Regions from separate parts of the Nocardioides luteus genome, predicted to be linked through region 3. Evidence: riboswitches for the same ligand, from Rfam matches in the RefSeq annotation. Region 3 holds a riboswitch; each other region holds the start of a gene.
The links. A riboswitch is a leader RNA that binds a small molecule or an ion and turns the genes downstream of it on or off. The one in region 3 is predicted to bind cobalamin.
Positions count from the first base shown of each region.

Region 1: another riboswitch for cobalamin. It lies ahead of HD557_RS07125 (ABC transporter substrate-binding protein); the one in region 3 lies ahead of HD557_RS06265 (ribonucleotide-diphosphate reductase subunit beta).
Region 2: another riboswitch for cobalamin. It lies ahead of HD557_RS18295 (prenyltransferase/squalene oxidase repeat-containing protein); the one in region 3 lies ahead of HD557_RS06265 (ribonucleotide-diphosphate reductase subunit beta).

Region 1 covers NZ_JADOVJ010000001.1:1,472,015-1,481,884, forward strand. Annotated here, with positions in the region: gene HD557_RS07095 (S1C family serine protease) at 1-643, shown strand, start outside; gene HD557_RS07100 (amino acid permease) at 644-2,167, opposite strand; gene HD557_RS07105 (hypothetical protein) at 2,164-2,388, opposite strand; gene HD557_RS07110 (glycoside hydrolase family 16 protein) at 2,547-3,410, shown strand; gene HD557_RS07115 (ABC transporter ATP-binding protein) at 3,407-4,174, opposite strand; gene HD557_RS07120 (FecCD family ABC transporter permease) at 4,171-5,190, opposite strand; gene HD557_RS07125 (ABC transporter substrate-binding protein) at 5,190-6,245, opposite strand; cobalamin riboswitch at 6,300-6,486, opposite strand; gene HD557_RS07130 (NAD(P)H-dependent oxidoreductase) at 6,497-7,195, opposite strand; gene HD557_RS07135 (sugar ABC transporter ATP-binding protein) at 7,374-8,900, shown strand; gene HD557_RS07140 (ABC transporter permease) at 8,897-9,870, shown strand, end outside.
Region 2 covers NZ_JADOVJ010000001.1:3,817,764-3,827,633, forward strand. Annotated here, with positions in the region: gene HD557_RS18265 (hypothetical protein) at 1-168, shown strand, start outside; gene HD557_RS18270 (alpha/beta fold hydrolase) at 165-1,088, shown strand; gene HD557_RS18275 (ECF transporter S component) at 1,129-1,923, opposite strand; gene HD557_RS18280 (ABC transporter ATP-binding protein) at 1,920-3,524, opposite strand; gene HD557_RS18285 (energy-coupling factor transporter transmembrane component T) at 3,521-4,633, opposite strand; gene HD557_RS18290 (hypothetical protein) at 4,630-5,250, opposite strand; gene HD557_RS18295 (prenyltransferase/squalene oxidase repeat-containing protein) at 5,244-6,317, opposite strand; cobalamin riboswitch at 6,384-6,505, opposite strand; gene HD557_RS18300 (glycoside hydrolase family 19 protein) at 6,586-7,251, shown strand; gene HD557_RS18305 (NYN domain-containing protein) at 7,306-8,064, opposite strand; gene gatB (Asp-tRNA(Asn)/Glu-tRNA(Gln) amidotransferase subunit GatB) at 8,205-9,698, opposite strand; gene gatA (Asp-tRNA(Asn)/Glu-tRNA(Gln) amidotransferase subunit GatA) at 9,695-9,870, opposite strand, start outside.
Region 3 covers NZ_JADOVJ010000001.1:1,307,225-1,317,094, reverse strand. Annotated here, with positions in the region: gene HD557_RS06290 (cobyric acid synthase) at 1-1,385, shown strand, start outside; gene HD557_RS06285 (cobalt-precorrin-6A reductase) at 1,382-2,107, shown strand; gene HD557_RS06280 ((2Fe-2S) ferredoxin domain-containing protein) at 2,104-2,775, shown strand; gene HD557_RS06275 (CbtA family protein) at 2,777-3,553, opposite strand; gene HD557_RS06270 (CbtB domain-containing protein) at 3,553-3,768, opposite strand; cobalamin riboswitch at 4,002-4,218, shown strand; gene HD557_RS06265 (ribonucleotide-diphosphate reductase subunit beta) at 4,340-5,344, shown strand; gene HD557_RS06260 (ribonucleotide reductase N-terminal alpha domain-containing protein) at 5,344-7,059, shown strand; gene HD557_RS06255 ((2Fe-2S) ferredoxin domain-containing protein) at 7,175-7,531, shown strand; gene HD557_RS06250 (cobalamin biosynthesis protein) at 7,519-8,445, opposite strand; gene HD557_RS06245 (cobyrinate a,c-diamide synthase) at 8,442-9,870, opposite strand, start outside.

The DNA of each region.
Region 1 (9,870 bases), 160 kb from region 3:
GCTCTCGACCGTGGCCACCGACCGGGACGCGGCGACCCTGGGTGAGCAGGTCACCTCGGTCGGCAACGCCGAAGGGCAGGGCTCGCTCTCGGCGGCCGACGGCACCGTCACCGACCCGAGCACCGCGATCACCGTCAACAACGAGGACGGCACCACCGCCGACCTCACTGACCTGATCGAGACGGACGCCGACGTCGTCTCCGGTGACTCCGGCGGCGCGCTGCTGGACGAGGACGGCGAGGTCATCGGCATGAACGTCGCCGCCACCTCCGGCTCCGCCGAGATCTCCGGCTATGCGATCCCGATCGACACCGTCCTCGACATCGCCGCCCAGATCCTCGCCGGAGAGGAGTCGGGCGACGTCGAGATCGGCGGCCCGGCAGCGGCCCTCGGGGTGCAGGTCGACACGACCAGGTCGACATTGGTCGTCGGTGTCGTCGAGGACGGTGCCGCCGAGGCGGGCGGGATCGCCGAGGGCAGCACGATCACCTCCGTCGACGGCACCCCCGTGGCGAGCATCGACGACATCACCTCGGTCCTCGGGAACCACGAACCGGGTGACCGGATCTCGGTCGGCTGGACCGATGCCGCCGGCGAGGCGCACACCGCCACCGTGACCCTCGGCGAGGGCCCGGTCGCCTGATCACGCCCGGGTGTCGGGCCCCTCGTCGTCGCGCGGCCCGCCGGTCGCCTCGTCGGCGATCGGGCGCTCGGCCCTGATCGGGATCGCGCCGGTGTAGCCCTCGCGCTCGAGGGCGATCTGCCGGACGCGGTCGCGGACGAGCCGCCAGCCGATGATCAGGGCCGGGATGATGATGGCGAGCGTCGCGACCGTCCAGGTGCCGATCGGGTAGTCGAAGCCCATCAGGACCAGCACGACCGCGAGGAACACCAGCGTCGCGTAGCCCGTCCACGGCGACCCCCACAGGCGGAAGTCGGGCCGATACATCAGGCCCTGCTTCCATCGCCGGTAGAGCTGGATCTGGCAGATCACGATGGTCGCCCAGGACGCTATGATGCCGAGGGCCGACATGTTCAGCACGATCTCGAACGCCTGCCCGGGGACGACCGCGTTGAGGCCGACGCCGAGGAGGGTGATGCTGCCGGTGAGCAGGATCCCGCCGAACGGCACCCCGTTCCTCGACATCCGGGCGGTGAAGGCCGGCGCGCTCCCGCTCATGGCCATCGAGCGCAGGATCCGGCCGGTCGAGTAAAGGCCGGCGTTGAGCGAGGACAGCGCCGCGGTCAGCACCACGAGGTTCATGATCGTGCCGGAGTTCGCGATCCCGAGCTGGTCGAAGAACGTCACGAACGGGCTCTCGTCGGCCCGGTAGGTCGTGTAGGGCAGCAGCAGCGCGAGCAGCACGAGCGAGCCGACGTAGAACACCGCGATCCGGGCGATCACCGAGTTGATCGCCCGGGGCATGACCTTCGCCGGCTCGGCGGTCTCACCGGCGGCCGTGCCGACGAGCTCGACCGCGGCGTACGCGAAGACGACGCCGGACACGACGATGACCAGCGGGAGCGCGCCGACCGGGAACAGCCCGCCGTTGTCGAGGACCATCCCGATCCCCGTCTCCTGGCCGTTCAGCTCGTCGCGGCGGGCGAGCACGATCATCCCGAGCACCAGGAAGCCCAGCAGCGCGATCACCTTGATGAGCGCCGCCCAGAACTCCAGCTCGCCGAAGAGCTTGACCGAGATCAGGTTCATCGAGAGCACGACCGCGAGCGCCACGAGCGCGATCACCCATTGCGGGACGACCTCGAAGGTGCCCCAGAAGTGCACGTACGTCGCGATCGCCGTGACGTCGACGATCGAGGTCATCGCCCAGTTCAGGAAGTACATCCAGCCGGCGGCGAACGCAGCCGGCTCGCCCAGGAACTCACGGGCGTAGGAGACGAACGACCCCGACGACGGCCGGTGCAGCACCAGCTCGCCGAGCGCGCGCAGGATGAGGAAGACGAACACGCCGCAGAAGGCGTAGACGAGGAACAGGCCGGGACCTGCCTCGTGGAGCCGGCCGCCCGCGCCCAGGAACAGGCCGGTGCCGATGGCGCCGCCGATCGCGATCATCTGCAGCTGCCGCGGGCTGAGGCTCTTGTGGTAGCCCTCGTCCTCGTCCGTCAGGCCGGTCCGGTCGACGGTCTGGTCGTCGGTGTCGGTCATCGGCTCGCTCCAGGTCCGGAGTGGGGTGGCTCGGGCACGTCCTTGAACAGCAGCCAGCCGCCGACCACGGCGATGACCGCCGCGGCCGCGTAGCCGATCAGCGACCACCAGCCGAGGTGCAGGTACGCCGTCACCCCGACGATCGCCAACGCGAGGAACACCATCACCATGCCGATGATCGGCGTCCGTGGCCTGTACGGATCCCGTGCCAATGCGATCACCTCACCTGCAGGGCCCCCGATGGCCCCGCTCCGGTGACCCATTAGAGCGCATCGGGCGCCTACTGGCGGTGACCGGACGTCACCCGGCGTTTCCGTTCCCGCGAACGCCCGATAACTGTAAGGTCGCTTTACAGTTAACCCCCATGAAGGAGCGTTCGATGCGTAGCTCGAGGATCCGCACCATCCGCACCACACTGACCATCACCGCAGCCCTGGCTCTCGTCCTGGTCGCCCCGCTGGCCGCACCGGCCGCGGTGCCCAGCCCCGAGGCCGACTCGTCCCGAGCCGGAGAGGTGGAGGCCGCCGCCCTGACCTGGTCCGACGAGTTCGACGGACCCGCCGGCGGCGCGCCCAACCCCGCCAACTGGAACCACGAGACCGGAGCCGGGGGCTGGGGCAACAACGAGCTGCAGACCTACACCAATTCGCGCGACAACTCCGCGCTCGACGGCAACGGCAACCTCGTCATCACCGCCCGGCAGAGCGGGAGCGGCTACACCTCGGCCCGGCTCACCACCAAGGGCAAGGTCCAGCCGAAGTTCGGACGGCTGGAGGCGCGCATCCAGATCCCGCGTGGGCAGGGCATCTGGCCGGCGTTCTGGATGCTCGGCGGCCAGTTCCCCAGCACGCCGTGGCCCAACGCCGGCGAGATCGACATCATGGAGAACGTCGGCTACGAGCCCCATCTCGTGCACGGCACGCTGCACGGCCCGGGCTACTCCGGAGGCAACGGCATCACCGGCCAGTACATGCACCCGCAGGGCTGGTCCTTCGCCGACACCTTCCACACCTTCGCCATCGACTGGCGGCCCGGCTCGATCACCTGGTCCGTCGACGGGGTCGCCTACCAGACCTTCACCACCGCCAACACCGGCGCGAACCCCTGGGTCTTCGACCAGCCGTTCTTCTTCATCCTCAACGTCGCGGTCGGCGGCAACTGGCCCGGCAACCCCGACGGCACGACCCAGTTCCCGCAGCGCATGGTCGTGGACTACGTACGCGTCTACGACTCGCAGCTCTAGGCGCTGACCGGGCCGAGGAAGCGGATGACGAGGCCCTCGTCGTGGTGCACCCGAGCGCGGACGCCGTAGACCTCGGCGATCAGGGACTCGGTCAGCACCTCGGCGGGCGGGCCTCCGGCCACGACGCGGCCCTCGGCGAGCACGAAGACCTGATCGCAGTAGGCGGCGGCCAGGTTGAGGTCGTGCAGGGCGACCAGGCAGGTCGTGGGCATCCGGCGGACCAGCGCGAGCAGCGCCAGCTGGTGACGTACGTCGAGGTGGTTCGTCGGCTCGTCCAGGAGCAGGATCTCCGGCTCCTGGGCGAGCGCCCGGGCGATCTGCGTACGCTGCCGCTCGCCGCCCGACAGGGTCGAGAAGCGCTGCTCGAGGCGATCGGCGATGCCGGCATGGGCGGCGGCCTCCTCGATGACGGCACGGTCCTGGGCGCTGTCGGGCGCCCAGGCCGGGCGGTGCGGGATCCGGCCGAGGGCGACGACGTCGCGTACGCGGAGGTCCTGGCTGGTCGCCGGCTCCTGCTCCACGACCGCGAGCCGGCGCGCGAGGTGGCGCCGGGACATGCCGGGGAGCGGGCTGCCGTCGAGCAGGACCTCTCCGGACGACGGTGGGCGTAGCCCGGCCAGGAGCCGGATCAGCGAGGACTTCCCGGACCCGTTCGGCCCGAGCAGCCCGACGGTGGCACCGTCCTCGACCTGGAGGGACACGTCGTCGACGACGAGTCGGCCACGAGGCGCCCAGCTGACCCGGCCGGCCTCGAGCGCGGTCATCGGCGTGCCCTCATCAGCACCAGCGCGAAGGCAGGCACCCCGACCAGCGCGGTCGCCACCCCGACGGGGAGCTCCTCGGGGTCGATCATCGTCCGGGCCGCGGTGTCGACCCAGATCAGGAAGATCGCTCCGAGCAGCGCGGTGGCGGGGAGCAGCAGCCGGTGTCCGACCCCGACGAGCGCTCTGGCGAGATGGGGAAGGACCAGCCCGACGAAGCCGATCGCGCCCGACGTCGAGACGATGACGGCGGTCATCAGCGCCGTCAGCACCAGCAGCACCGCCCGGATGCGCGCGACGTCGACGCCGAGCGAGGCCGCCGCGTCGTTGCCGAACGCGAACGCGTTCAGCCATCCCGCCCCGAGGATGCAGCAGAGCAGCCCGCCGAGCACGATCACCCCGCACACGAGCACGTCGGTCCAGCTCGCCGAGGAGAGCGACCCGAGCAGCCAGAACAGCACCCCGCGCGTCTGCTCGGCGTCGGCCGCGGTGAACACGATGAACGAGGTGAGGGCCGAGAAGAGCTGGGTAGCGGCGATGCCGGCCAGGATGAGCCGGTCGGTGGTGCCCCCGGCGAGCGAGGCGAGCAGCAGCACGAGTGCGAACGAGGCCAGCGCGCCCACGAAGGCCCCGGTGGAGAGCCCGACCGCGCCCGACCCGATGCCGAGGACGACGATCGAGACCGCTCCGGTGGAAGCGCCCGAGGAGATGCCGAGCACGAACGGATCGGCGAGCGGGTTGCGCAGCAGCGACTGCAGGATGACCCCGCAGATGGCCAGGCCCGCCCCGCAGATCCCCGCGAGCAACGTACGCGGCAGCCGCAGGTCCCACACGATGCTCTGCTGGAGGAGAGTCAGTTCGGAGGAGCCGAGGCCGGCCCGGTCGGCGAGGACACCGTAGACGTCGGCGATGCTGAGGTCGGAGGGTCCCACGGTGATGGCGCCCGCGACCGAGGCGACCACCACCAGGGGAGCCAGGGCCAGCAGGACACCGGCGCGAGGGAGGGCGCGGACCGCCATCAGCGGAGGCCGAGAGCGGCCAGCTGGTCGGCGACGTTCTCGACCGCGTAAACGGTGCGGATCGAGGGGTTGAGCTCGGCGCCGGACAGCGTCACGAAACGGTCGTTCTTCACCGCGTCCATCTGCGCGGTGACCGGGTTGTTCTTCAGATAGTCGATCTTGGCGCGGGCGGTCTCGGCGGTCTGGCTCTTGCGGGTCAGATCGCCCACGACGATGACGTCAGGGTTGCGCTCGGCGACGGTCTCCCAGTTGATCTGCGGCCACTCGTCGGTGGTGTCGTCGAAGACGTTCTCGATGCCGAGAGCGCGGCCGATGATGCCTGGGCCGCCGCAGCAACCGGCCAGGTAGGGCGACTCGGAGTTGGCGAACCAGTACATCGCGCTCACCTCACCCGCCGGCGCCTTGCTCTCGGCGGCCTCGAGGCGCCGGGACAGGTCGGCGACCAGCTGCTCGCCGCGCTCGGGGACGCCGAAGATCCGCGCCAGCTCGGTGATCTCCTGGTAGATCGTCTCGATCTCGAGGGGGTCGAGACGGGTGCCGTCGTCGTCGCCCTCGTTGTCCTTGATGCACTCGGCGGGGGAGAGGTAGGAGCCGACACCCAGCCTCTCCAGGTCCTCCGGGGTGGTCACCCCGCCCTCTCCCAGGGTGCTGATGAAGGAGGCGGTGACGAAGTCGGGCTCGGCCTCCAGCACACGCTCGTAGGAGGGCCAGTTGTCGGCGAGCCGCGGCACACGCTCGTTGTCCTCGGCGAGCGAGTCGAGCACCGGGTCGGTCCAGACCGCGGTGCCGGCCATCCGGTCGGCGAGGCCGAGCGAGAGCAGGATCTCGGTGGAGCCCTGGTTGAGCGAGACGACCCGCTCGGGTGGTGCCTCGAGCGTGATCTCGCGCCCGCAGTTGGTCATCGTGAGCGGGAAGCCGACGGTCCCGGCGGCCGCCTTCTGCGCGTCGGCGGGCTGGTCGGCTCCGCAGCCGGTCAGGGCGGCACCGAGCACCAGCACGGTACTCGCGGCGATCGTTCGGGCCAGGGTCGGTCGGATGGTGCGGGACAGGTGCACGTCGGTCCTCGAGCGGGTCGCGGGCTGGTACGCGTCGCCCGTGCTGACCGGCAGCGGTCTGCTGCAGGGCCAGCAGGTCTTCGGACTCGGGATCGACCGGCGCGAGACGCCTTCCCAGGCCCGAGGGCCCAGTGGCACAGTGTCCCGTCCGTCACCCACACCGCTGCGCGTCAGTCCCGGGCTCTCACCGGGTTCCCGTGCCGGGACTACGTCCCGAGCGGCTGGCCCGAAGACCGTAGCAGGCGGGCCCGTCAGCCCTCACGGTGGGCGCGGAGCCCGTCCTCTCCGGGCGCGACCGAGTCGTGGAGCTTGATCGTGTGGTCGTACTGCTCCTCGACCATCGGCCGGTAGGCGATCCGCGGCTCGGTCATCACGCCCTCGAGACGTACGCTCAGATCGGCCTCGATCCGCGCCATCGCCTCGGTGTCGACGGTGTCGGCGTCGGTGATCAGGTGCGGGCGCAGCGGGTCCATCCCCGTGTACCAGAACGTGCCGTGCAGGAGCGGCCACAGGACGTCCTCGATGTGGCCGCTGATCCCGCGCGGGCCCAGGGTCGCGGCCCGGTCGCCGGCGGTGACGATGGTCAGCGCGCGCTTGCCGGCCAGGCCGCCCTTGCCGTACTTGAGCGGCTTGCCGGTCTCCGGATCCGGTACGTCGAAGGCAAACCCCGACTCGAAGACCCGGTCGATCCAGCCCTTGAGGATGGCCGGCACCGAATACCACCACAGCGGGAACTGCACGACCAGCAGATCGGCCTCCCGCAGGCGGTCCTGGTGGCGGCGTACGTCGGCCTCGCCCCGCTCCACCAGAAGTGGATTGAAACCTTCTCGATAGAGGTCGATCTCGTCGACGGTCCAGCCGGCCGCGACGAGAGCGTTCCGGCCCGCCTCCTGCAGCCGTCCGTTGAGCGACGACGCGTGCGGATGTGCCCATACCCAGAGTGCGTGCATGGGTCTCTGAACGCGGTCTGACGCGGCAGGATTCCCGCCTGGATGTGGGTGGGCGTCGTGCCGGTCTGACGACAAAGTCCGAACCTCGCTCAAATTAGCGGCCGAAGAGTGTTGACGTATGTGATTGCCATCACTAGCGTAAACCAGGCTTGAAACCTTTCAATTCGAGGAGCTGCCCATGCCGGACACACCCGCCGCACTGGAGCTGCGGGACGTGGCCAAGTCGTTCGGCCCCGTACGCGCCCTCCGGTCTGGAAGCCTCCGGGTCGAGGCCGGATCCATCCACGCGCTCGTGGGGGAGAACGGAGCCGGGAAGTCGACGCTGGTCAAGATCGTCGCCGGGCTCTACCGTCGCGACGCGGGCGACTACCTGCTCGCCGGGGAGCAGGTCGACTTCCGCAACACCGCCGAGGCCAAGCAGGCCGGCGTCGCGGTCATCTACCAGGAGCCGACCCTCTTCCCCGACCTCTCGGTCACCGAGAACATCTTCATGGGGCGCCAGCCGACCAACCGCTGGGGCAGGATCGACCGTGCCGCGATGCGCACCGAGGTCGTCGAGCTCTTCGCCCGGCTCGGCGTGCCGATCGAGCCCGACCGCCCGACCGAGGGCCTCTCGATCGCCGACCAGCAGCTGATCGAGATCGCCAAGGCGCTCTCCCTCGACGCCAAGGTCCTGATCATGGACGAGCCGACCGCGGCCCTGTCGGGCAACGAGGTCGAGCGGCTGATGACCGTGGCGCGCACGCTGCGCGACCAGGGCTGCGCCGTCGTGTTCATCTCGCACCGCTTCGACGAGGTGTTCGCGCTGTGCGACACCATCACGGTGATGCGCGACGGCGCCTACATCTCCACCGACCCGATCGCCGCGGTCACCGAGGACCAGATCGTCCAGCGGCTGGTCGGGCGCGAGGTCTCCGACCTCTACCCGAAGCTCGAGGCCACCGTCGGCAAGCCACTGCTCGAGGTCAGGGGCCTCACCCGCACCGGACTGTTCCAGGACATCAGCCTCACCGTCCGCGAGGGCGAGATCGTCGGTCTGGCCGGCCTCGTCGGCGCCGGACGCAGCGAGGTCGCCCAGGCGATCTTCGGCGTCGACCCCTACGAGAGCGGCGAGGTCATCCTCGACGGGCGGCCGGTGCCGCCGGGCGACCCGCGACGCGCCATCGAGATGGGGCTGGCGTTCGTGCCCGAGGACCGCCGCCAGCACGGCCTCGTGCTGGACGCGCCGATCTCGCGCAACATCACCCTGCCGACGAGCGGCCGGCTCGCTCGCACCGGGCTGATCAGCACCGGCATCGAGAACCGCTCGGCCGCCGACTGGGCCGCCCGGCTCGAGGTCAAGGCCGCGACCCTCGACACCCTCGCCGGCACCCTCTCGGGCGGCAACCAGCAGAAGGTCGTCCTGGCCAAGTGGCTCTCCACCCGGCCGAAGGTGCTGATCATCGACGAGCCCACCCGGGGCATCGACGTCGGCACCAAGTCCGAGGTCCACCGGCTGCTGTCGACGCTCGCGCAGGAGGGCCTCGGGATCCTGATGATCTCCTCCGAGCTCCCCGAGGTGCTCGGGATGGCCGACCGCGTCATCGTCCTCAGCGAGGGCCACCAGACGGCCGAGCTGAGCCGCGCGGAGGCGACCCCCGAGGCCGTCATGCGCGCGGCGACGGCCCACCACTCCACCACTCTGAACGTCAGCGAGGCATCATGACCACCACGCTCGACGCGCCCGCCCCGGCCGCGCCGCAGCCACGCCACCGAGCAGCCGGCCGGCTGACCTGGCTTCTGAAGCAGCGCGAGACCGGCATCGCTGTGGCCTTCGTCGCCCTGCTCGTGGTGACCACGGCGGTGAACCCCAACTTCCTGTTCAGCACCGACGGCTGGCGCGACCTCACCCTGACCCCGGCGATCCTGGTCTGCCTGGCGATCGGCCAGGCGATGGTGATCGTGACCCGCAACGTCGATCTCAGCGTCGGCTCGACCCTCGGGCTCACGGCGTACCTCGCCGGTCGGCTCTTCCTCGACACCGGGCTCCCGGTGATCGTCGTCGTGCTGATCGCCGTCGCCGCGGGCGCGGTGCTCGGCCTGGTCAACGGGGTGCTGGTCGCCTTCGCGAAGGTGCCGGCGCTGGTCATCACCCTCGGCACGCTCTACGTCTATCGCGGGATCATGCTCGAGTGGGCCGGCAGCGACCGGATCAATGCCTCCGACATCCCGCCCGGGCTGCTCGACTTCGGCACCGGATCGTTCCTGTTCATCCCCAACCTGGCGTGGATCTCGTTCGCGCTGCTGGCCGTGGCCGTCTACCTGATGCGCTCCACCCGCGTCGGCCGCGAGTTCTACGCGATCGGGTCCGACCCCGACGCCGCCACGCTCTACGGGCTGCGCGACAAGCGCCGGGTCCTGCAGGCGTTCGCCACCTCGGGCGCGCTCGCCGGCCTCGCCGGGATCCTGTACGTCTCCCGCTACGGCACCATCAGCTCCGGCGTCGGCCAGGGCATCGAGCTGGAGGCCGTCGGGGCCGCGGTCGTCGGTGGCGTGGCCATCTTCGGCGGCAGCGGCACCGTCCTCGGGGCGGCTCTGGGGGCGTACCTCCTCACGACCATCAACCGGGCGCTCCCGGTCCTGGGCATCCCCGACTTCTGGCAGCAGGCCGTCGTCGGCGCGCTGATCATCGGCGC
Region 2 (9,870 bases), 2.5 Mb from region 3:
CCGTTCCTCCGTCCGATCCAGCTGCTGCTCGCGTGGCCGGTGGCCTCTCAGCTCGTCGCCCGGCACAACGCCAAGGCGGCCGAGGAGGCGCTCCTGCTGCGGCGAGCCGAGCGTGAAGACGTCCAGCACTATCTCCAGCTGCTGGCATCGGAGAGAATGACCGCATGACGGTTCCCCGGGCGATGGCCGAGTCGACGGTCACGTTCCGTGACGTACTCTCCGACGACGGCACCCTGATCCGTGCCTGGACCAACGATCCCGAGGGCGAGATCGACGGGCCGACGGTGCTGCTGTGCAACGGCCTCGGCACCAGCCCGTGGAACTGGCCGGCGCTGCTGCACACCTCGTGCGGCGTACGCGTCGTGTCCTGGCAGCACCGCGGCACCTCCGGCTCGGCGCGACCGAAGGACCTGGAGCAGACGACATCGAGGCACTTCGCCGAGGACGCGCTGTCGGTGATGGACGCCTTCGCGCTCTCGCGACCGGTGGTGATGGGCTGGTCGATCGGGGTCAACACCGCGTTCGAGCTGGCCGCGGACCACCCCGAGCGGGTATCCGGCATCTTCGGCGTCGCCGGGGTGCCAGGCGACACCTTCAAGTCGATGCTCGGGCCGCTGCCGCTGCCCGCCCCGGCGGCCGCGATCATGACGCGCACCGCCGCGAAGGTGCTGCGCCGCACCGGCTCCCTGATCACCCCCGTGGCGACCCGCCTCGAGCTCGGCCCCCGCGCGATCGAGATGTTCTCGAAGGCCGGCCTGATCGGCAAGGTCCCCGACCCCGAGCTGGCCGCGGCCGCGCTGGCCGAGTTCCTGACCACGCCGGTCGAGTGGTACTTCCACCTCGCGCTGCGCACCTCCCAGCGCCGCTCGGTCTCGCCGCGCCGGATCAAGGTGCCGGTCGTGCTGGTCGCAGGCACCCGGGACCTCATCGCCGGGGCGCGCCACATGTCTCGGGTCGCCGCCGATCTCAAGAACGGCACCTTCGTCGAGCTCGACGGCACCCACTTCGTGCAGATGGAGCAGCCCGACCGCGTCCACCAGCTGCTGCTCGGCTTCCTCGCTCGCGTCGCCGAGCACCAACGCGTCTGACCAGCGCCGAGACGTCACTCCGGTCGGCCGACGGGAGCGACTACTCGACCGACCGGAGTGACGCCTCGGCGGGGGTGATCATGGCTCGGCGGGCGGCTCGGCGCAGAGTGGCGAGGACGGCGGGGCCGAGGAGGGCGATCGCGACGGCGGTGGTGATGGCGCGCACGGTGTCCCAGCTGCTGGTCGAGGTGACCAGGGTGTAACGCAGGAACGTCGCCAGGTTCTCGGCGAGCGCGGCCCCGGGCTCGTAGGACAGGTTGCCGCTCGCGCCGGGCACCGTGACCCCGGTCAGCAGGGGCCACCCCTGCAGGTTGAGGAGGAGCCCGTAGGCGTAGGAGGCGAGGATGCCGTACGCCGCCAGCAACGCGACCTCCGTGCGGCCGCTCGCGCGTGGCAGGAGCCCGGCTCCCATCGCGACCCAGGCGGCGCCGAGCATCTGGTAGGGCAGCCACGGCCCGACGCCGGCGGTGACGAGCGCGGCGACGAACAGGCTCGTGCAGCCGAGCACGAAGCCGAAGGCGGGCCCGAAGACGCGGCCACCGAGGATGAGCATGAAGAAGACCAGCTCCACCCCGCCGGTGCCCGAGGAGACGGCGCGCAGGACGGCCTCGATCGCACTGAGCACGCCGAGGATCGCGATCATGCGGGTGTCGATCCCGCCCGCCGCGAGCTCGCTGAGCAGCACCACCAGCATCAGCGGCAGCAGCGCGAGGAAGATGAACGGCGGCTGTACCCGTTCGTAGCCGTGGAGCAGCAGCGGCCAGGCGAACATCATCAGCCCGGCCACGGAGATGATCACGAGCAGGAGAGCGGTGCGGGGCGAGAACCGGATCATCGCTCCCCCACCGCGTCGACGATCTCGCGCACGTTCAGCCAGCCCGGGCCGAAGACCTTGCTCACCTGGGGCGCGAAGGCGGGCGACTCGGCGGTGACGCTGCGTACGTCGCCGGAGGAGACGACCTCGCCGTCGGCGAGCACCACGACGTCGTCGGCGGCCTCGGCGACGAACTCGACGTCGTGGGTCGCGACCAGGATCGCCTTGCCCGCGTCGGCGAGCTCGCGGAGGATCTCGGACAGAGCGTGCTTGGCGGCGTAGTCGAGGCCGCGGGTGGGCTCGTCGAGGAGCACGACCGGCGGGTCGGCGCTCAGGATCAGCGCCAGCGCCAGGGCGAGGCGCTGACCCTCGGAGAGGTCACGCGGGTGCTGGTCGTCGGGGATGCCCGGCACGAGGCTGTCCAGGATCTCCCTGGTCCGCGGGCCGCCGGCGTCGCACTCCTCGGCCACGGTCTCCAGGTAGAGCAGGTCCGCCGCGCTCTGAGGCAGCAGCCCGACCAGGGTGCGCCGCACGTCGGGGTCGAGGGTCGCCGGATCCTTGCCGCCGACGTCCACCGACCCGGTCAGGCGCTTCTGGGTGCCCTGCAGCGTCCACAGCAGCGTCGACTTGCCCGAGCCGTTGCGCCCCATCAGCGCCGTCACCCGCCCCGCGGGCAGCTCGATCGAGACGTCGTGCAGGACCGGCGTACGTCCTCGGGTGACGGTGAGGCCGGAACTGGACAGGCCCGAACCCGACTGGCGCAGCGTGGACTTGTCGGGTGTTTCAGCGCCCGTCAAGCCGAGGGATATCCGGTCGACCGGGAATCCCACAACCCTCGCCCGCCGCCTGGCATCCCGCACCGTGAGCGGCAGCGGCGACCAGCCGAGCTCACGGCCGAGCTCGACGAGCGGCGGCACGACGGGCGAGTCCGCGAGGATGTCGGCGGGGTCGTCGACCGCGACGGAGCCGTCGCCGACGAGGAGCGCGATCCGGTCGGCGAAGGGTACGACGCGCTCGAGGCGATGCTCGGCGAGGACGACGGAGGTGCCGAGGTCGTGGACCAGCCGGGTGATGGTGGCGAGCACGTCCTCGGCGGCGGTGGGGTCGAGGGCGGAGGTGGGCTCGTCGAGCACGACGACCCGCGGGTGGGTGGTGAGCACGGAGCCGATTGCGACGCGCTGCTGCTGCCCACCCGAGAGCGTACGCAGCGACCGCTGCCGCAGCTCGGCGATGCCGAGCAGGTCGAGGGTCTCCTCGACGCGGCGCCGCATGGTCGCGGGCGGGAGGCCGAGCTGCTCCATCCCGTAGGCGAGCTCCTCCTCGACGGTGTCGGTGACGAAGCCGGCCACCGGGTCCTGCCCGACGTAGCCGATGATCCCGGCGCGCTCGCGCGGCGGCGTACGGATGATCGAGGTCCCGTCCAGCAGCAGGTCACCCTCGAGCGCGCCGCCGGAGAAACGGGGCACCAGGCCGGCGATGACGCCGAGCAGGGTCGACTTCCCGGAGCCGGTCGGGCCGGAGACGAGCAGCAGCTCGCCCTCCTCGACGGTGAGGTCGACGTCCTTGAGCACGTGCTCCGAGGAGTCGGGCGGGGTGAACGTGATCCCTCGCAGCTCGATCATGCGGCGGTCTCCTCCTCGACGAGTGATGCCGGAACCGGCGCGGCGACGGCCGGGAGCAGCCCGACGAGCACGCCTGCCATCGCCGTCAGGGTGACCCCGGGCGCGGCGCTCACACCGGGGAAGGCCACCGGGACCTGTGACCGGGCGACCCACCAGCCCGCGGTCGCGACCACGATCCCGCTCAGCGCCACCACGACCTCCGGCCAGCGCCACCGGTCCGGCCGGTAGACGGTCCGGGAAACCCGGCGACCGGCCAACCTCAGCCCGATGGCCGCGGCCCCGACGCCGAGCACCAGCATGCTGGTCGCCAGCCAGCCCGGCGTGGCCCCGTCCAGCACCGCGTAGACGCCGGCACAGAGCCCGACGAGCGAGACCAGCATGAGCGCCGAGGTGACCCGCCTGGTGGCGACGGGGACCCCGGCCGTACGTCCGTAGCCACGCGTGTCCATGCCGGCCGCGAGCGCCATCGACCGCTCCAGCGCGTCCTCGAGCACCGGGACCAGGAAGCGGCGCAGCCGCTTGACCCTCCCGGTCGCCCCTGCCCGCAGCCGCTGCGCGGCACGGACCCGCTGCACCGACTCGGCCAGCTGGGGCAGCACGGTCACCGCGACCACGACCGCGGTGCCGATCTCGTAGAGCGCCGGCGGCAGCGACCGCAGCAGTCGCTTCGGGTTGGCCAGCGCGTTGGCCGCACCGACGCAGATCACGATCACGCCGAGCCGCATGCCGTCGTAGAGGCCGGCCAGCAGCGCCTCGCGGGTGAGCGGCCCGAGCAGCCGGATCCCCAGCACCCATTCGGGAAGCGGGATCTCGGGCAGGTCGATGAGCACGTGACCCGGCACGGCGCCCAGGAGCACCCGGAAGAGCACCCGGGTCGCCACGATGAACAGGGCGAGGCCGACGTAGAGCCGGAACGCCTTCGCCCACGGTTGCTCCCCGCGGCGGGCCGCGACCACGACCGAGACCACCCCCACCAGCAGCAGAAGCAGCAGCGGGTTGGTGGTGAAGGAGGCGTACGCAGCCAGGCCGATCGCCCACACCCACCACGCGACGGGGTGCAGATCCCGGGGCAGGCGCGCGACCGCGGCTGTGCGGATCAGCGTGCTCATCGCCGACGCCACCACACGACACCGGCGACGGAGAAGAGGGCGAGGATCCCGGCCGGAGCGACCCAGACGGGCAGCTGCCGGGGCTCGGAGGGTGCGTCGTCCGGAGATAACTCCGGCGACGGGCTTGAGGGCGCCCCCACAGCATCCCCAAGCTCCGTCGCCGGAGCGGTAACGACATCGTCGTCTATCCACGTGAACGCAACACCCTGCCCGGAGGTCACGCTGATTTCGGTAACATTTCTGGAGGCATAGCTCCAGGCCCCGGATTCGTCGGTGACCCACAGCGACCAGTAGGCGTCGGCGGGCGGCATCTGGGCGCAACCGGCGGTCTTCGGCCGGCCGTCGACGCGGCAGACGACGCTGGGCATCGCGGTCACGTAGGTGAGCGGATGTCCTGCCTTCTCGAAGAGATCGGCGCCGGTGTCGCCCTCCTCGGGCCGGACGCAGGTGACCGCGGGGTCGCCGCCCAGCGCGTTGGGCTCGACGACGACGGTGACGCCGTCACACGCCTCGTCGGACCGCGAGACGGCGGCCGACGCGGAGGCGGGGGTGACGACGAGTGCGGTGGCTCCGGCGAGGATCGCCAGGGCCACGCGAGCGGACCGCAGGATCAGCACGAGCTCTTCGCGGTCGCGTCCTTGGGCAGGTAGACCAGCGACGGCAGCGCCTGGGCGGCCGCGAGGCGGTACATCCCCTCGGACTCCTTGGTCAGCCCCTTGGTGTTGCCCTCGGTCAGGGCGGCGTCGTCGTAGGCCACCGCGCCGACGTCGTCGCCGCAGGTCACGACGTGCTCGGCGACCCAGGAGGCCGCCTTCTCGGCAGCGTCGGTCTCCCCGGCGCGCCCGAACGCCCACCCGGCCAGGCCGGTGGTGTTGGAGTTGGCGATGTTGCCGGTGGCGGCCTTGAAGGACCCGTCCTCGGCCTGGGTCTCCTTCAGCCACTCGACGCCTGCCTTGACCGCCTTCTCGGCCTCGGGAGAGGCGACCGAGGACAGCGCGATCAGCGCGAAGGCGGTGGCGTCGGCGTCCGGCGCGGCCTTCGGGTCGCCGTCGCAGGTCTGGTCGGCGGCCGCGGGGTCGGCCGTGAACGTGACCCGGAACCAGCCCTCCTCGCACTGCTGCCCGGCCAGGAACTCCGCGGCGGCCGTGGCCTCCTTGCTCTCCGCGTTGCTCAGCGCCCACACGGCGTACGACTGGCCGATGGTGTTGGAGTAGTCGGTCGCCTCCTTGTTCTTGGGGTCGAGCTCGTCGGCGATGCGGCCGTTCTCGGCGACGGTGCCCTCGAGCTGCTTCAGCAGACCGGGGTCGGAGGCGTCGACGTTCTGCTGGAGGACGAGCGCCTTGGCCGTGGCCCCGGCCGAGGTGACCGTGCCGAACCCCGGCGAGGTGTAGGCCTTCTTGTTCTTCATCACGGCCGCGACGATCGTGGCGATCTCCTCGTCGTAGCCGCCGACCTCGGCCAGCGCGATCCCGATGTCGGCGCTGAGGCCGAAGTCGTCGGTGCCGTACTGCGCGTTGTGGGCCACACCCTTCGGGGCCTGGGCGACGAGCCAGTCGGCCACCGAGGTGGACACCTTCGCGTCGTAGGCGGGCTTCTCCCCCTCCTCGACGGCCTTCTCGCCGCAGCCGGCGAGCGAGGTGAGGGCGAGGGCGGCGGCGATGCCACCGAGGACGGTCTTCTTCATGGTTCCTTCCGCGCTGTTCGTCGGGAAGGCCCAGGGCCGACCCGCTGCTTTCCACGACAGCGTCAGGTCAGTACGCGTCCGTCGGCAGGTGCTCCGGCTCGCTCAGGACCCTCGATGTCCTGAGCCTACGGTTGCGGGTCAGCGCCGGGATTCGACCGGCTTCCCCCACCACGGCGTGTGTTGATTGAGGCTCTGCTTTGATGCGGGGCAATCCTATGCCGCGCACGCCCTGCTTGCGGGATCGCCGTCGAGCAGTCACTCTGTCCCCATGCGCCACAGGATTCTCGGCCTTGTCGCAACCTCGATCTCGGCCACCCTTCTCGCTCTCTGCCCGACCACGACGGCACTCGCGGCACCGGATCGGACCTCGGTCACGTACGACGACCTGGTCGCCATGTTCGGCGACAAGGTCGGGAACAAGAAGACCGTCGAGACCGGGCTGCCGACGCTCAACCGCGCCATGGACGACGCCCGGATCACGACCCCCTACCGGCAGGCGGCCTACCTGGCCACGCTCGCCAACGAGAGCTCCTTCCACCACGACGCCAAGGGCCCCCGCGACAAGCGGAAGTACGCCGGCCGCGGCTACATCCAGCTGACCGGCGAGGCCAACTACACCGACGCCGGCGCCTACTTCGGGATCGACCTGCGCCGCCGCCCCGAGCTGGCCCGGTCGCTGGACCACAGCGCGCCGATCTCGCGCTGGTACTGGACCGTCGCCCGCGAGATCAACCCGCTCGCCGACGACCTCGAGATGGGCAAGGTCAACGCGGCGATCGGCTATCCCCGCAACAAGGAGGAGGACGCCGAGCGCTGCCGCGACTTCAAGGCCGCGCTGAAGCACCTCAACGGGTCGGTGCCCAAGGGGATCGACTGCACTCGCCCGAAGCCGAAGAAGGCAGACGACCAGGACCGCGCCGCGGACGCCTCCTAGCAGACGTACGTCACGCCGCCGCGTTGATCTCGTGGTTCGCTCGCTGACGCTCGCTCACTTCTTGATGCGCTTGTCGCTGACCGCGATCGCCGAGGTGCCCTCGTCCTTGAGCTCGAAGAGGTCGATCGCCTTGATGAGCTTGGTCCAGGTGGCGTAGCCGTAGTTGCGGGGGTCCTCGGAGGACTGGTTGCGGATGCGGGAGACGACCGTACCGACCAGGGCCCAGCCGTCGTCGTCGGCGGCCGCGGCGATGGAGTTGCGCAGCAGCTGGATCAACCGGGCGTTGCGCTTCAGCACCTGCCCCGTGGTCGCCGAGGAGGACGGCTTGCGGGCGGGGGTGGCGCCGGCCTCGGCGTCGGTGTCGGTCTCCTCCTCGGAACCACCGAGCTTCTCCACCACGGTGAACCGGGTGCAGGCGCTCTTGAACGGCGCCGGCGTCTTCTCCCGGCCGTAGCCGTAGACCGCGCGACCCTTCTCCCGCAGATAGTGCACCAGCGGGGTGAAGTCGGAGTCGGAGGAGACCAGCGCGAACGCGTCCGGGATCGCCGCGTGCAGCAGCTCGACGGCATCGATGGCGAGCGCCATGTCGGAGGCGTTCTTGTGGGCGGTCAGGTCGAACTGCTGCATCGGCCGGATCGCGGCGTCGTGCAGCTCCTCGATCCACCCCTTCAGCTCGGGCTTGGTCCAGTTCCCGTAGGCCCGGCGGATCGTCACCTCGCCGTACTCGGCCAGGTCGTTGAGGATCGCGTCGATCTTGGCCGCAGGGGCGTTGTCGGCGTCGATGAGCAGGGCGATGCGGAAGGGCTCGGTCACCGGATCAGTGTGGCAGGAAGAGGAATGTGTTGGTCTCGACACGCCTTCGCCTAGCGGCTCCGGCGGCTCGACCAGCGCACGCTGGTCGAGCCGGGAGGCCGGCTGCGGCCGAGCGTGTCGAGACCAACACAGTCGCTACATCAGGCCAGCTTCTCCAGGATCAGCTCGCGCACGCGCTTGGCGTCGGCCTTGCCGCCGGTCGCCTTCATGACCGCGCCGATGAGGGCACCGGCCGCGGCCTGGTTGCCGCCTCGGATCTTCTCGGCGACAGCGGGCTGGGCGTCGATCGCCTCGTCGACGGCTGCGCCGAGCGCACCGTCGTCGGAGACGACCGCGAGGCCGCGGGCGTCGACGATCTCGGCGACGGTGCCTTCACCGGCCAGCAGGCCCTCGAAGACCTGGCGGGCGAGCTTGTCGGTCAGCGAGCCGCCGTCGACCAGCTTCTGCACCTCGGCGACCTGGGCGGGGGTGACCCCGACCTCGGCCAGCTCGACGCCGCGGTCGTTGGCGGCCCGGGAGAGCTCGGCCATCCACCACTTGCGCGCGGCCTGGGCGGAAGCCCCCTCGGCGACGGTCGACTCGATCAGCGTCAGCGCACCGGCGGCCCAGACATCACGCATCTCCAGGTCGGAGTAGCCCCACTCGGCCTGCAGCCGCGCGCGCTTCTCGGCGGGCGGCTCGGGCAGCGTGCCGCGCAGCTCCTCGACCCACTCACGGCTCGGCGCGACCGGGACGAGATCCGGCTCGGGGAAGTAGCGGTAGTCGTCGGCGTCCGACTTCGGCCGCCCGGCCGAGGTGGTCCCGGTGTCCTCGTGGAAGTGGCGGGTCTCCTGGAAGATCGCCTCCCCCGCGTCGAGGATCCCGGCGTGGCGCGACATCTCGAAACGTACGGCCCGCTCGACCGAGCGCAGCGAGTTCACGTTCTTCGTCTCGGTGCGGGTGCCGAGCTTGTCGGAGCCCTTCGGGGACAGCGACAGGTTGACGTCGCAGCGCATCGAGCCCTGGTCCATGCGTACGTCGGAGACCCCCAGACCGAGCAGGATCTCGCGCAGCGCGGCGACGTAGGCCTTGGCCACGAGCGGCGCCTTGGCGCCGGTGCCGAGGATCGGGCGGGTGACGATCTCGATCAGCGGGATGCCGGCGCGGTTGTAGTCGACCAGCGAGTAGTCGGCGCCGTGGATGCGGCCGGTGGCGCCACCGATGTGGGTGGTCTTGCCGGTGTCCTCCTCCATGTGGGCGCGCTCGATCTCGATCCGGAAGGTCTCACCCTCGACCTCGACGTCGAGGTAGCCGTCGTAGACGATCGGCTCGTCGTACTGCGAGGTCTGGAAGTTCTTCGGCATGTCCGGGTAGAAGTAGTTCTTCCGGGCGAACCGGCACCACTCCGCGATCGACCCGTTGAGCGCGAGCCCGATCCGGATCGCCGACTCCACGGCCTTGGCGTTCACGACCGGCATCGAGCCGGGCAGGCCGAGGCAGGTCGGGCAGACCTGGGAGTTGGGCTCGCCGCCGAACGTCGCCGGGCAGCCGCAGAACATCTTGGTGTTGGTGTTGAGCTCGACGTGCACCTCGAGCCCGAAGGCCGGGTCGTAGCGCTCCAGCACCTCGTCGAACGGAACCAAAGTCTCCGTCATCGGGCCACCTCCAGCTTGTCGATCGAGAGCACCGGACCGATGGCGCCCTCGAGCGCGGCACCGACGCGGTAGAGACGGGCGTCCTCCAGGACCGGCGCCAAGAGCTGTACGCCGACGGGCAGCCCGTCCACGTCGGAGACCCCGGCCGGGACGGAGATGCCGGGCGTGCCGG
Region 3 (9,870 bases):
TCGCCCCGGAGCCGGCGATGAACCCGGTGCTGCTCAAGCCCGGCTCCGACCGCCGCAGCCATGTCGTGCTGATGGGCCATCCCGCCGGCGAGGTCTCCTCCCACGACTGGGAGCACGGGCGCCGGCATCTGGCGACCGCGGCCCACGCTGCGTACGACGATCTCGCCTCGCGCTTCGAGGTGATCGTCGCCGAGGGGGCCGGCAGCCCGGCCGAGATCAACCTGCGGGCCGGCGACTACGTCAACATGGGACTGGCCCGGCATGCCGGGCTGCCGACGATCGTCGTCGGCGACATCGACCGCGGCGGGGTGTTCGCGGCGATGTACGGCACCCTGGCCCTCCTCGAACCCGAGGACCAGGCCCTGATCAGCGGCTTCGTCATCAACAAGTTCCGCGGCGACGCGGGTCTGCTGAAGCCCGGGCTCGACTCGCTGGAGTCGCTCACCGAGCGCCGGGTCTTCGGGGTGCTGCCCTGGGAGCCGTCGCTGTGGCTCGACTCCGAGGACGCGCTCGACCTGGAGGGCCGTCGTGCGGCGGCCGGCGCCACCCGCAAGGTCGCGGTCGTACGCCTCCCTCGCATCTCCAACTTCACCGACGTCGACGCGCTCGGTCTAGAGCCGGACCTCGACGTCGTCTTCGCCTCCTCCCCGGCCGACGTCGCCGACGCCGACCTGGTGGTCCTGCCGGGCACCCGGTCCACGATCAGCGACCTGGCCTGGCTCCGCTCGCGCGGCCTCGACGTCGCCCTGATCGAGCACGTACGCCGCGGCCGCCCGCTCCTCGGGATCTGCGGTGGCTTCCAGATGCTCGGCGGCGTCATCGCCGACCCCGACGGGGTCGAGGGGTCGGTCACCGAGGTCGAGGGACTGGGCCTGCTCGACGTCCGCACCGACTTCGCCCCCGCCAAGAACCTCCGCCTGCCCACCGGCCCGGCCCTCGGGGTCGAGGCGAGCGGCTACGAGATCCACCACGGCCGGATCACCCGCGGCGACGGGGTCACCGAGTTCCTCGGTGGCGCGCAGGCCGGCAACGTCTTCGGGACGATGTGGCACGGCTCCTTGGAGGGCGACGCCCTCCGGGGCGCGTTCCTGCAGGCGACGCTGGGTCGCGAACCCTCCTCGGTCTCCTTCCCGGCGGCCCGTGAACGCCGCCTGGACCTGATCGCCGACCTCGTCGAGGAGCACCTCGACGTCGACGCCCTGCTCGACCTCGCCGTCTCCCCCGTCGGTCGAGCCGACGTCGTGAGGGACGAACGACGTCGTGTCGAGACCAACACAGTCCCCTCGAGGTCGACAGAGGACTGTGTTGGTCTCGACACGCCTCCGCCTAACGGCTCCGGCGGCTCGACCAGCGGGGGCGGCTCGACCAGCGGGGGTATCCGATGAGGCTGCTGATCCTGGGCGGGACCGGGGAGGCTCGGGACCTGGCGGCACGGCTGGTCGAGGAGAGGGTGGCGGTCACCTCCTCGTTGGCGGGCCGGGTGGCTCGGCCGCGGCTGCCGGTGGGGGCGGTGCGGATCGGCGGCTTCGGAGGGGTCGAGGGCTTGAGGGGGGCTCTCGACCACTTCGACGCCGTCGTCGACGCGACGCACCCGTTCGCGCGCGGCATCTCGGCCAACGCGGCCACGGCCTGCGCGCAGACCGGGCATCCGCTGCTCCGGCTGGAGCGGCCGGGCTGGCCGGCGGACCCGTCCTGGACCTACGTCGACACCCACGACGAGGCCGCCGCGCTCGCCTCCGGTCTCGGGAGGCGTCCCTTCATCACCGTCGGACGCCAGGAGCTGGCCCGGTTCGTCCCGGCGCTCGCGGGCCACGAGGCTCTGGCCCGCGTGGTCGACCCGCCCGACCTCGACCTGCCCGAGCCCTGGACGCTGCTGACCAGCCGTGGCCCCTACGAGATCGAGGGCGAGCTCGCGCTGATGCATGAGCACCGCACCGACGTGCTCATCACCAAGGACTCCGGCGGCACCTTCACCTGGCCGAAGATGGCCGCGGCCGCCGAGCTCGGCGTGCCCGTCGTGGTCGTACGCCGACCCACCGCCGCCGACGGCGTCCGCACCGTCGACGACGTCGCCGAGGCGGTCGCCTGGGTCCGGAGCCTCGGATGAGGGTGGTCGTCGGGATGTCGGTGACCGACGTCGACCGCCGCCAGGACCTGCTCGGTTGGGCCGGCGAGCTCGACGCGAGCCTCGCCTTCCTGCAGATGGGCGGCCCGTCCCTCTCCGCAGAGCTGACCCGGCTCGCCGACGCCGGTGCGGAGACGATCACCCTGGCCGGGGTCAGCCTCGGCCCGCTCGCCCCGGGCCACTCCTGGCTGCGCCGGATCGCGGCCCACTGGTGGCGCGAGCGCGCGGGCGAGCCTCCCACGATCCAGGTGGCGACCGCTCTGGCGACCACGCGTGACGAGCTCGCCGAGGTGCTGGCCGAGACCAGACCGATCACCGGCACCGAGCCCGGGCTCACCTCCCCCGCCTGGGAGCGGGTCCCCGGCCACGTACGTCAGGTGCTGATCTGCCGCGGCCCGCGCTGCACCGCGAAGGGCTCCGAGGAGGTGGCCAGGGCGGTCGTCCTGGGCGCGATGGAGGCCGGTCTCGGCGACGACGACCTGCTGATCACCCACACCGGCTGCCAGTTCCCGTGCAACCAGGCGCCGGTGCTCAGCGTGCAGCCCGACGACGTCTGGTACGGCAACGTGGAAGCGGCCGCCGCCCGGGTGATCGTGCGCGATCACCTGGACGGCGGCCGTCCCGTGGAGGCCTACCGCCTCCCCCGCTAGCTCACAGGCTGGCGGCCAGGGCCTTGCGTTCCGCGACAGCGCGCTCTGCCGCGTACAGACGAATGACCAGTCCGGTCAGTGCCACTCCGAGCACGCCCCACATCGTGGCGAGCGTGATCAGCGAGGCCCGGCGGAAGAACCACAGCGTGTCGGCCGGGAAGTCCCCGACCTCGTTGACCGTCGTGAACAGCTCTCCGGCGACGACCATCACGGCCAGGTAGGCCGCGGTCGCGCCGACGACGGCGAGGTAGGTGCCGAACCGCCCGCGCAGCCGCACCGCGGCGTACGTCACGACCACCGCCGCCACGACCGAGAGGGCCTGGAAGGCGAAGTAGACCGCGGTGCGTACGCCGATGGTGTCGCCGCTGCCGACCGCCGGCGGGGTCGCCGGGTATTTGAGGAACGGCACGAGTGCGACCGCGACGAACCCGATCAGGGTGACCAGCGCCGTCGACTGGCCCGGCGTGAGCCGTCCCAGACGACCCAGCGTTGCCGCGGCGACCAGCCCGACGATGCCGCCGAGCGCGACGCCGACCGCGAGGGTGCCGGTCAGCAGCCCCCAGGTGCTCTGGTTGGTGCGGGAGACCTCGGCGGCCTCCTCCTCGCCCTCAGCACCTTCGGCGGCATGCGAGTGCGAGTGTCCGTCGCCGCCGGCCTCCTCCAGCGCGATGGCAGCACCGACCTGCGGCTCACCGACGGCGTACGCCACCAGGAAGGTGGCGACTCCGGCGAGGAGGCCGGCTAGGAGGCCGCGTACGAGAAAGGCACGCGGGCTCATCAGTGGCAGGGGTAGCCGAGCAGGTGACGACCGTCGTGGACCCACTCGTGGATCAGGGTGCCCGACGGGATCGAGACGGCGCCCTGGTCGGCGCTGATGAAGAAGAGCGCCAGGAGACCGAGCAGACCGAAGAAGAGCGCCCAGGGGGCGAGCTCACGGAGCGGGATGGTGGGCAGATCTGCGCCGGCGACCGGCGCCACAGCGTGCTGCGACATATGTCCTCCTCAGGGATACCTGCGTCCCTGTTCGTTGGGGTTGGACGGACATTCGGGTCTGACTCCACCGCCGCGAGGCGGTGTCACAGTAGCGCGACTGTGCCGGAGTTCCACCGGCTTCCTCATGTCCGTTGGCGGCATCATGCCACGTCGGGACGCTGGCCGCACCCACAGCGTTCCATGGAGTCGGCGAAACACAAGATCTAGGAAGTTGCATTGGTGTAATTCCCGCATATAGTGGTGCCCGCAGCTGGTTCTCCCACCTCGGCGACGAGGCGGGAGAGGCAAGAGGGAACCCGGTGCGAGTCCGGGACTGCCCCGCAGCGGTGAGTGGGAACGACCGCCGTCACGAAGCACTGGGAGCAAGCCGGCTCCTGGGAAGCGACGGCCACTAGGACCGAGCACGAGACGCCCACGAGTCCGAAGACCTGCCAGTGCCCACCTCATGGTGGGGTCCGCGACCTCGAGGGAAGGTCAGGGGATCGAGCGCGTACGACGCCGTCCTCTCCTGCCCCGGCACGGATGCACGAGACATCCAGCGGGCCGCGGGGCCCGCCTGAACAAGGGGGGTATGGGCTTGATCGACACCGAGGGTCTACCGATCCGCACCGAGAAGTCGGCGTACGTCTTCGACTATCCGATGGCCGAGGACCTGGCCAAGAAGCAGCGGAGCATCTTCTGGACCGCCGAGGAGATCCCGGTCGAGAACGACAAGCAGGACTTCCTGGTCAACATGACCGACGCCGAGCAGGCTGCGGTCAAGACGACGCTGAAGCTGTTCACCATCTACGAGCTGATCCTCGGCGGCGAGGTGTGGGGCGACCGGCTCTTCCACGCGTTCCCGCGGCCCGAGATCCAGATGATGACCAACGCCTTCTCCTTCGCCGAGCTGAACATGCACGCGCCGTTCTACGCGAAGCTCAACAAGACGCTGATGATCGACACCGAGGAGTTCTACGACTCCTACAAGAACGACCCGGTGCTGGCCGAGCGGATCGCCTTCGTGTGGGACGCCATCGCCGACGAGGACCTGCTCTACGCGCTGAGCGTCTTCACGCTGATGGAGAACTGCGTCCTCTACTCCAACTTCGCCTTCCTCAAGCACTTCCAGTCCGGTGGCAAGAACCTGCTGCAGAACGTGATCAGCGGCATCAACTTCTCCGCCCGCGACGAGAACCTGCACGCCACCGGCGGTGCCTGGCTGTTCAACACGACGCTGGACGAGTACGCCGCGACCGTCCCGGCCGACAAGTTCGAGGCCGAGCGCGACGACCTCTTCGCCCGCGTCCGCGGCGTCGCCGAGCACCTCTACGCCCACGAGGCCCGGATCGTGGAGATGCTCTTCGCCCACGGGCCGATCACCGGCATCGAGCAGGCCGATCTGGAGGCCTTCGTGCGCTCCCGCATCGACATGACCCTGGAGAACATGCGGATGGAGCCGCTGTTCGGGGTCGAGACCAACCCGGTCGCCGAGTGGTTCTACGCCGGCATCAACGGCACCCAGTTCCACGACTTCTTCCAGGTCACCGGCAACGAATACAACCGCAACATCGGCGAGACGGAGTTCGAGTTCTGATGAGCAGCACCAGCTGGGAGGCGCTCTCCGCCGAGCGCAAGGCACTGCAGGACGAGGGCACCGTGCCTGCCTTCATGACCACCGCGGGCTACGCGATGTTCAAGGCCAAGTACACCGTCGCGGACCAGAGCGTCCGCGAGCGCTACGAGACCATCGCGGCCACCGCCGGCGGGCTGGCCGACGAGATGTACCCCCGCGAGGACGGCGTCTCCTGGACGGAGCCGTTCTTCGAGGCGATCTGGAACGGCTGGCTCTCCCCCTCGACGCCGGTGCTGTCCAACCTCGGCACCGACCGCGGCCTGCCGGTCTCGTGCGAGGGGTCCTACGTCGAGGACTCGGTCTGGGGCTTCTACGAGACCCTCAAGGAGGCCGCGATCCTGTCCCAGAACGGGTTCGGCACCTCGGCGTACCTCGGTGACGTCCGGCCGCGCGGCGCGAAGTTCAGCGACAACGGCAAGGCCAACGGCGTGGTCCCGGTCTTCTGCAACTTCGTGGAGATGACCAACCAGATCAGCCAGGGCGCCACCCGCCGCGGCTCCTGGGCGGGCTACCTGCCCGTGGACCACCCGGACTTCTACGAGCTCGCCGACCTGATCTTCCGCGAGCCGGCCAACAAGAACGTCGGCTGGATCTTCAGCCAGGCCTTCATCGACCGGATGCTCGCCGGCGACAAGGACGCCCTGGAGCGCTACCAGCGGGTGCTGAAGATCCGGGTCGTGCTGGGCAAGGGCTACATCTGGAAGGTCGACACCGTCAACGCGGCGCAGACCGAGTCCTACCAGGCCAACGGCCTGGCCAACAAGGCCTCCAACCTGTGCTCGGAGATCACCCTCTTCAGCGACGAGGACCACTCCTACACCTGCGTGCTCTCCTCGCTGAACCTGTCGACCTACGACGAGTGGAAGGACCAGGACACCGCGTACGTCGCGACCGTCTTCCTGGACGCGGTCGCCGAGGCGTTCCTGCGCAAGGCGCGTACCATCCGCGGTCTGGAGCGGGCGGTGCGCTACACCGAGAAGGCCCGCAGCCTGGGCCTCGGCGTGATGGGCTACCACGACTACCTGCAGAAGCAGCGGGTGCCGTTCGAGTCGGACAAGGCGGCAGCGCTGAACAAGGACATCTTCGAGCGGATCTCGTCCCGTGCCGACGCCGCCTCGCGGTGGATGGGCTCGGTCGCCGGCATCCCCGAGTGGTGCGTCGGACGGCGCAACTCCCACCTCATGGCGATCGCGCCGACGATGAGCACCGCGGTGATCGTCGGCGGCACCAGCCAGGGCATCGAGCCGTACGTCGCCAACGTCTGGAACCAGACCACCTCCGCCGGCGAGATGCCGCGGGCCAACCAGAACCTCGTCGAGGTGATGAAGGAGCGTGGCGTCTACGACCAGGCCCACATCTCCGACATCATCGACCACGGCGGCTCGGTCCAGCACGTCTCGTGGCTCGACGACCACGAGAAGGAGGTCTTCCGGACCGGCTATGAGATCGACCAGGAGATCCTGCTCGCCCGGGCCTCCGACCGGCAGGTCTACATCGACCAGGCCCAGTCGCTGAACCTGTTCTTCCAGGCCGACGCGACCCCGCAGTACATCAGCAAGATCCACAAGCTCGCGCTGCTCGACCCGAACATCAAGAGCCTGTACTACCTGCGCTCGCGCGCCGGTATCCAGGCCAGCAAGCAGTCCACTTCGACCACTCCGACCGCAAAGGCGTGACCATGAACGAGAACCCGACCACCACCGACGCCATCGACGACCTGAGCTGGGACGACTGGAGCGACGCCGCTGTCTGTGCCATCGAGAACGGCCCGGACTGCGAGGCCTGCGAAGGATGAGCGCCCCCGCCGGGCGGCCGACGCTGACGGTCTGCCGCGGCTGCTGCTGCGGGACCGAGCGGAAGTCGCCCGGGGTGGACCACGCCGCCGTGCTCAGCACGCTGAACGCGGCGGCCGGGGAGTCGGCGACCGTACGTGTCGCCGACTGCCTCGGCCCGTGCGAACGGGCCGACGTCGTGGTCGTCGGCCCCTCACCCGAGGGGCGGCAGCGTGGGGCGAAGCCCGTCTGGGTCGCCCGGGCCGGCTCGGAGCGGGTCGCCGACGCGCTGGCCGAGTGGACCCGCGCTGGCGGGCCGGGCGTCGCCGACGCACCGCCGGCGGTCATGGCCCGAGCGTTCCGTCACGGGCGCTGAGCGACCGCCGCGTACGCCGCCGCGACCAGGGCCGCGCCGATGCCGACCCTGCGGGCCAGGGTGGTGGCGCCGACGACGTCCGCGGGGGTGGCGGCGCGGCCGTCACCCATGACCGCGCGGTGCTCGACCCGGTTGCCGTAGTAGCGGTTCGTGCCGCCGAGGCGGATGTCGAGGGCACCGGCGAAGGACGCCTCGACGACACCCGCGTTCGGGCTCGGGTGCTGCGCTGCGTCGCGGCGCCAGGCCTGCCAGGCCTGCGTCGCCCGTGACGGCGCGGCGGCCAGGGTGAGCAGGCCGGAGAGTCGTGAGCCGGGGAGGTTGAGCAGGTCGTCGAGGCGGGCGCTGGCCCAGCCGAAGCGCTCGTAGCGGTCGTTGTGGTGGCCGACCATCGCGTCCAGGGTGTTGGCGGCGCGGTAGCCGAGAAGGCCGGGTACGCCCGCGAGCGCACCCCACACCAGCGGCGCGACCACCGCGTCGGAGGTGTTCTCCGCGACGCTCTCGACCACCGCGCGGGAGACCTCGGACGCATCGAGCTCGGCGGTGTCGCGGCCGACGAGGTGGGTCAGCCGCTGCCGCGCGGCGGGCAGGTCACCCGTGTCGAGGTGTGCGTGGACCGCCAGTGCCTCGCGTTCCAGCGAGCGGCCGCCCAGGACAGCCCAGGTGGCGGCGGCGGTGACCAACATCTTCCCGGCCCGGCCGGGAGCGAGGCGCTCGGCGGCGGCGCCGAGGACGACCGCTCCCCCGACCAGCGTCGCGGTGTGGAGGACTCCTCGGGCACGATCGTCCGCGTAGCACGTCTGCTCCGCCTTCATCGCGACCGTGCCGAAGCCGGCGACCGGGTGGTAGCGCCGGGGATCGCCGAGCAGGCGATCCAGCGCGAAGCCGGCCAGCAGCCCGATCGCCCGTGGGCTCACCGGTCTCCCCCGGTCCGCCGCAGGGCGGTCAGGAGCTGGTCGGTGATCTCCTCGGGGCGCACCGCGATCCGCACCCAGTCCGGGCCGAGCCCGGGGAAGGTGTCGGCGCGGCGTACGGCGATGCCCTGCTCACGCAGGGCCTCCCGGACCCCGGCGCCGGGGCGGGCCAGGACGAAGGAGGCGGTCGAGGGGACGTACTCGATCTGCTGCTCGCGCAGGCCCGCCTCGAGGTGTTCGCGCCAGGTGGCGATGCGCTCGGCGCGCTCGCGGGCCTCGGCGCTCGCGCGCTCGGTGGCGCAGGCGAGCATCGCGGCGCCGGCGGTGGCCGAGACGGACCACGGGGTGCGTACGGCCTCGAGGTCGCCGATCGCGGTGGCGTCGCCGACGACGTAGCCCGCGCGGACCCCCGGGATCGACCAGTGCTTCGTCAGGCTCCGGATCACCAGCAGGCCCTCGGCCCGCTCCGCGGTGAGGGTCTCGGGCTCGCCGGGGACCGCGTCCATGAACGCCTCGTCGACCACGACCAGGCGGCCGGGGCGGAGGAGTCCGCGGAGGGTGGCGGCGGGATGGAGCACTCCGGTGGGGTTGGTCGGGTTGCCGACGACGACCAGGTCGGCGTCACCGGGTACGGCTGCCGGGTCGAGGACGAACCCGTCCTCGGCACGGAGGCGCACCTCGGTCACCGTGTGGCTGGCCTGCTCGAGCGCCGCGTGGGGCTCGGTGAACTGCGGGTGCACGACGACCGGTTTACGCCACGTCCTGGCCCGGGCGACCAGCGTGAACGCCTCGGCCGCACCGGCCGTCGGGAGCACCTCGGTGCGCTCGCGGCCGTGATGCTTGGCCAGCGCCGCGCGCGCCGGCTCCTCGTCGGGGTAGGCGGTGGGGGCCAGCGAGTCGTGGAGCGCCTGGTCCAGCCACTCCGGTCGCGGGTCCGGGTAGACGTTCACCGCGAAGTCGAGCAGCCCGTCGCCCACCTCGACATCGCCGTGGTGCCGCAACGGGTCGGCCACCTCGCTGGTCGAGCCGCCGGAGCTGCTGGGCGGAGGCGTGTCGAGACCAACACGGTCCCCGGTCGCGCTCGATTCGACCGTGTTGGTCTCGACACGCTCGCTGGCGCTCGCGGCTCGACCAGCCGGGGCGGCTCGACCGACGGATTCGGCGAAGCGGCGGGCAAGGTGTGGATGGCCGGCCCAATGCACGTGGAGGTACGACGCGTGGACGGTGTCGCTGCTGAAGCCTGTCTGCACACCGTCGACGGCCCACGCCGCCTGGGTGCCGGCCGGGGGCGAGGTGATGGTGCGGTGGAACTCGTGGCCGGTCACCTGCTCGCCGGCGCGGGTGAGGAAGGAGTCGGACTCGGCGGTGGCGACCGGGTAGCGCAGGGTCAGGCGCTCGCTCATCGCAGCCCGGGTGGGGATGGCGCCG